DNA from 2 places in the Ferdinandcohnia sp. GQ5 genome. Region 1 is predicted to be linked to the other one. Evidence: predicted binding sites of a transcription regulator. Region 1 holds the regulator's gene; the other holds the start of a gene.
The links. Region 1 encodes NrdR, which represses ribonucleotide reductase genes. Its sites were predicted from a motif close to AACACNATATATNGTGTT; they were not measured.

Region 1 (3,205 bases):
CATCTTCTATAATTTTCAATTCAGAAACAGAAGGCTGTGACCCTCCAGATACATCGATTAAAAACTCTTTTGGTGAGATTCTTTCCAGTTTCTGAATTAATTCTTCTTCCTTTGTTTGAGGAACTTTGTTTACCATTGTTTGATTTGGTAATGGTTGAACCCTTTCTGTTAAATTAGGTAATTCATTACCAGTTTCAAATTGATACCAGTCTCTTGAAGCCTTTCTTAATTTTTCGATATCAATTTTTTCGTTTGGATCAAAAGCACTCATAACAATCCCCTGCATCTCAACCGGATCGATTCCATAAAGAAAAGAAAGCTTAGTGATTGCTTCTCTTACTCTAGGTGTAATGGCATTTCTCGGAATCATTACATCTGAAAGACCTGCAAAAAACAAATCGAAATTAAAGATTTCGTTTTCGATTACAAGCTTTTTCTCATGACTACGATCCATGTATTCTGTATTGTCATCACGTTCAAGATTGCTTTTCATTTCATCACTAATCGATGAAATCATTTTCGAGACTTGAGCAGAGGCAAATACCTCATTAAATGCTTTCGTAATCGGTTTATATGAATCTAAATCAGGTTCATGATCTGAAAAGAACTGCTTGAGTTTAAAAAATTTACCTTTTCCTAATCTGTTATACAAATAAACATTAAGAACACCATCTGTAAAAAAAGCTCTAGGTGAGAGTGGTGCCTGCAACTCATAGATAAAACTCCTAGAATGCTCATCGGATTTTACAAATGTTTTTAATAAGCCGATACCTTCAAGCTTTAATCGTTCTTGATAAATATCCTGTAGATTCGTTTGTAACAGTGCCATTAACGTATAATGGGTACTTTCCTCTCCCCATAGTCGGTTTTGCTCCAACTCACTCCACAAAGTCATATATAGACTGAAGGCTTTCATTCCAATAAGAGGTTGGTAAAGCAAAGATACAATTTTCCGGTCATAATCATGCAAAAGGTCAGCAGAATGCACAATATAACGATCAACTGGTACTAATTCCTTCCAATGCTCCATTTCATCAAAGCCTTCCATTTTTATAGGATGTCAAAAAAGTCGGCCGAAAAGGACACATCGAATTTCTGCGTAAACTGCTCCAAGTACATTGTGAATAACCTGGTTATGTGCTTGCGTCTACTAGATTATTCACGATGACAATTCCTCAGCGCAAGGCTGCAAGGGAGTTAACTCAAGCAGTTACTCGCGCCGGTACTCGGGAGCTCGCGACGCCTTGAAATTACGACGCACAGGACGTGCTAGTGTCGACAAAACATGAGGCCGTAGCGTTTTTGTCGACGTGGTCCTTTTTAACCTCATTTTTGAACACGCATTTATAGTTCAAAAAAGAGCTTAACACGTATCTTAAGCCCTTTAGCGTTCTCTTTTTATTAATTCCTTTAATTCATCGATAAAAACATTTATATCTTTAAATTGGCGGTAAACTGATGCAAAACGAACATACGCAACTTCATCTACCTTTGCCAAATGGTTCATTACATATTCACCAATAATATCGCTATTGACCTCTGCAATCCCTTGACTACGTAGTTCCTTTTCAACGTCATGAGTGATATCCTCTAATTGTTTCAAGGAAACTGGACGTTTTTCACACGCTTTAATTAGCCCCCGCAGCATCTTTTCCCTGCTGAACTCCTCGCGGGTACCTTCTTTTTTAACCACAATCAAAGGAATTTCTTCCACTTTTTCAAATGTCGTAAACCGATACTGGCATTTTTCACATTCTCGTCTTCTACGGATTGAACGACTATCATCAACTGGGCGTGAATCCAAGACTCTCGTTCCATTATGTTGACAAGTAGGGCATCTCATTCCTAACAACTCCCTTCTTAGGAGATCTCTATAGGATGTTCAAAAATTCGGTCAAAAATGACACATCAAATTTCTGCGTTGGCTTGCTTCTGCGTTCCTCACGTATTAACTGCATACGCTCCGGTACTCAAAGCTGCACCGCCTTGAAATTCTTGGTCCTTTTCACCCTCTTTTTTGAACACACACTCTATGTATTCATATTATAAGAAAGATTTTCATTGGACAAGGGGTTCTCATCATAAATCCGACTTATGAATCTTTTTTACCTATAAGAGGAAGTTCTTTATCTAAGCGTTGATATAAATTCATAATGACTTTTTTACTGTAGCCAAAGTCTATAGGTAATAAAAGTGTTTCGGTTGTAACCGCGAAGTCAATCGCTGTTTCAAACGGTCTTACAGAGACAACAGTTGCAACCACAAAGGCTTTTCTTCCTTTTTTTATTGAAATGCTTATTTCCCCTCGTTCTTCTGATACAGAGTTAATATGGTAACCATCTAAATGATTAATAACCTTTTTTACAGCATCAATCGCCTTTTTATTTGTTGTTTTATAATAATGACTTCTTAACTGCTCGTCCGAATGTTTGTCTCTCGTCTCGCTGTGATTAGAAAAAAACGTTTGCAATCCCATTAGTTCCACTCCCTATTTTTATCTATATAAATGAAAATTACTGTTCTAAATGTAAAAAAGAGGTGTAATTTATACACCTCTTTCTATTTTAGTTGATTCTTATTTATTTTTAAAGTACTTTTACTTGTGCTGGCTTTACTTGTACTGGTCCCATACCACGTGGAAGTTCAATATTCTCGCGTGTTTGTGCACCAAGTGCCTCAGCAATATAGTCTGCAGCAATATTCGGATCTAAATCTCCACATGTGTACACATCTATACTTGCGTATCCATGTTCAGGAAAACTGTGAATCGTTAGATGTGATTCAGAGATGATAACAACACCACTAACTCCCTGTGGAGCAAATTTGTGAAAAGCTACTTCACGAATTTCTGCACCTGACTTTAGTGCCGCTTGAACAAAAGTTTCTTCAATACCTTGCATGTCGTTTAATTTTTCAAAATCGCAACCCCATAATTCAGAGATTACATGACGTCCCATAGTTTCCATAATTTAATTGTTCCCCCTCTTACCATAATTTCGATGAGTTCTTCGCGTAAAGCATGAGCATAACTACCACGGGGGAAAGTTAGTCCAGAGAGGTCCTAACCCTTTAAGTAGCTACAAAAGCATAAGCTTTTAAGAAGTTCACGAAAACTAGTATACTAAGTTTATATACATTTAGCAATACGTTTTATTAAACTAAATAATAAAACCTTCCCACAATTGGGAAGGTTTTTGATTTAACC
Region 2 (3,205 bases), on a different contig from region 1:
AACCGCTGCAAGGTTACATACTGAATAAGGTGCGAGAGGTTGCTCCCCACAAGGATTTGTTGCAACAACTTTTTGACCATAGCTTTGTGCATTAGTCATGTCGTTTGCATTATCGATGAAGAAAATTCCTGGTTCTGCAGCGTACGTTGCGCAGATATTGATTAAGTTCCAAAGATCTCTTGCTTTGATTTTACGGTACACACGTACTTTATGGCCAAGTTTTTCCCACTCACGTACGTCCCCAACCTTGTGCCATTCTTCATTGTAGATTTTCATTTCTTCTTCATTGTAGCTTTCAACATCCGGGAATTTAAGTTCATATAACCCGTCTTCTTCAACAGCTTGCATGAAGTCTTTAGTAATACAAACGGAAATGTTTGCACCCGTTAAGAACTCTGGATTATGAACACTGTAAGTTCCGCCAGTCACTATTTTTTGTTCAGCATCTTTAATGATTTTTTCACTAAAACCACCATAACCAGGAATTTGCTTGTAATTTACAATTCCTTGATACATTTGAATTTCCTGTTCCGTGAATGGAGTGAACTTTAGCTTTTCTTGAGCATATTTTTTAATTGTTGCATCTTGTGTATTTTCCATTAAATAACGAAGAATTCTTGGATTTTGCATCTTCGAAATGATGAATTCAATAATGTCAGGGTGATCAGATTGAAGCATGATCATTTGAGCTCCCCTGCGCGAACCACCTTGCTCAACTAGATGTGTAAGTTTCGCAATGTCATCAAGCCATGAAACGGAACCAGATGACTTACCGTTTACACCGCGTGCTAGTGTGTTGCGTGGGCGTAGTGTAGAACCGTTTGTTCCGACACCGCCACCACGGCTCATGATTTCCATAACCTGTTTTCGGTGCTCAGAGATACCTTCACGAGAATCCTGTACATATGGCATTACGTAACAGTTAAAGTACGTAACATCAGTATCCGCACCAGCTCCGTAAAGAACACGTCCAGCTGGAATGAAGTTTAGATTTACAAGCTCTTGATAGAACTTTTCAAACCATTCTTTGCGCTTCTCCTCCGTTTTCTCTACTGCAGCTAAACCAGTGGCATTTCTTTTTGCAATTTGCTCATAGAAAATTTCAAGAGGCTTCTCGATAACATCAAGTGAACGATTAACAATACCTGTCTCAATTTCTTCTGGCTTGTCCAACACGCCACGATACTCTTCTTCAACAAGCACCTGTGCTGTCTTCTGTTCCCAATCAATGTCAATGATGAAACCTAAACCACGAGCTGGAAACTTTGGATCTTCCTTGATTGTTAGAACAACAAAGTCACCTTCTGCCAGAGTAATTTTTTCGGTATCCTTAAATGTATACCGATCAAGCATTACGAGCCTTGATACGCCCTTGTGGGTAATCTTCATGTCCTCCGTAATTGGATGGACTTGAGGAAAAAGGCGTATATCCTGGTTCAGCCTTTCAACATTCATATTCATTTTTTCTAGCACAACAGTCATTCCCACATCTCCCTTTAAAATCTATTAATCTACATAAGGTTTATTTTTTATATGATAAAATTAAAGTACCATATATCTATTTGAAAGACAATAAAAAAATCAATATATAGTGTTAAAATAATTTTCGACACTACTATATATTGATTTTTAGATAAATAAAATCTTTTTTGTCAAACTGAAAATAGTATAAGATATAAAGTAAAACAGAGGAAAATCTAGGTAAACTAAATTATTTCATCTTTTTTGAAGAATTTTGTCGGTTGATTTTTCCCTTAAAAGAACAAACCTAATAATACCAAGGATAGGTCTTTTAGCCAAGTAAAAAACGACTAAAAAAGTCGTTATCGTTTAAAATTCCATTCATCTGTTTTATAGCGTTTCTCTGCAATCCCATGAACATAATCCAATTCCTCATCAGTCAAATGATAAGGTTCAAGTACTATATTTAGTCCTTCCTCAAAACCTTCTTTAAAAGCCTGTTTGGCTTCATCAATCGTAACCGGATTCTCCCTTAATGCATTGATTGCAACTGCTTTATTTTTAAAATTCCGTTGCATTCTTTCCCTTACACGCTCACTCGGATATTTAAATAGGTCAAATAATTTATCCTCATCTATATCTAGTAGAATTGATCCGTGCTGAAGAATGACACCCTTCTGTCTCGTTTGAGCACTCCCGGCTACCTTTCTTCCTTCGACAACAAGTTCGTACCAGGAAGGTGCATCGAAACAAACTGCAGAACGTGGATTTTTTAAGCCTTCTCGTTCTTCGCTCGTTTTTGGAACTGCAAAATAAGCATCGAGACCCAACTTTCGAAAGCCCTGTAAGATTCCTTCTGAGATAACACGATATGCTTCAGTTACCGTGTGTGGCATCTCAGGATGCTCTTCCGATACAATCACACTATAAGTTAACTCTTTATCATGTAGAACCCCTCTACCACCCGTTGGTCGACGAACAAAACCAAGACCATATTTTTTGACAGCTTCTAAATCGATTTCTCTTTCTACCTTTTGAAAATAACCTATTGAAAGAGTCGGTGGATTCCAGCCATAAAAACGAATGGTTGGAGGAATTTTACCCTCACTGTTCCAATCAAGCAATGCTTCATCTAAAGCCATATTAAACTCAGGGGAACAATCGCCTGAATCAATAAATCTCCATACCTCTTTTCCCATACTAAACCCTCTTTAATCAAAAATTATCAACCTCCCTTAGTCTATCAGAACAAAATTGAAATTCAAAATCAAATACTCCAGAGAATTCCTTTGATTCTTTTAAGTCACACGAATATAATAGAAAATGAGAGATAGAAAAAGGAGTAGATTGATTTTGGAAATACTTTTAATTGTTTTGGGTGCAATCATCGCATACGCTATATTTACATTCTTCTACCAGCGTAAAATCGTAACTGTTTTAACTGAGGAACAGTTCCGCGAAGGATATCGTAAAGCACAACTAATTGATGTACGTGAACCAAACGAATTTGACGGGGGTCATATTCTAGGCGCACGTAATATACCATTATCCCAAATGAAACAACGTTTAACAGAAATCAGACCTGATAAACCAGTCTACTTGTACTGCCAAAACACGGTTCGTAGTGGTCGTGCAGCCCAATTACTTCGTAGAAAAGGGTACAAAGACCTTTACCAACTTCAAGGCGGCTTTAAAAAGTGGTCAGGTAAAATAAAGAAAAAATAACCTATTCCATTTTTGGAGT

Region 2: the regulator NrdR is predicted to act here: its motif matches at 1,579-1,596, upstream of AC6CHV_RS12265 (vitamin B12-dependent ribonucleotide reductase).

What each region holds. Positions count from the first base shown of each region.
Region 1 is NZ_JCAXEW010000031.1:1,887-5,091, reverse strand. Features, by position in the region: gene AC6CHV_RS25000 (replication initiation and membrane attachment family protein) at 1-1,030, opposite strand, end outside; gene nrdR (transcriptional regulator NrdR) at 1,385-1,843, opposite strand; gene AC6CHV_RS24990 (cytosolic protein) at 2,093-2,476, opposite strand; gene speD (adenosylmethionine decarboxylase) at 2,586-2,966, opposite strand; gene AC6CHV_RS24980 (glyceraldehyde-3-phosphate dehydrogenase) at 3,200-3,205, opposite strand, start outside.
Region 2 is NZ_JCAXEW010000008.1:210,409-213,613, forward strand. Features, by position in the region: gene AC6CHV_RS12265 (vitamin B12-dependent ribonucleotide reductase) at 1-1,482, opposite strand, end outside; gene lipM (octanoyltransferase LipM) at 1,824-2,660, opposite strand; gene AC6CHV_RS12275 (rhodanese-like domain-containing protein) at 2,785-3,186, shown strand.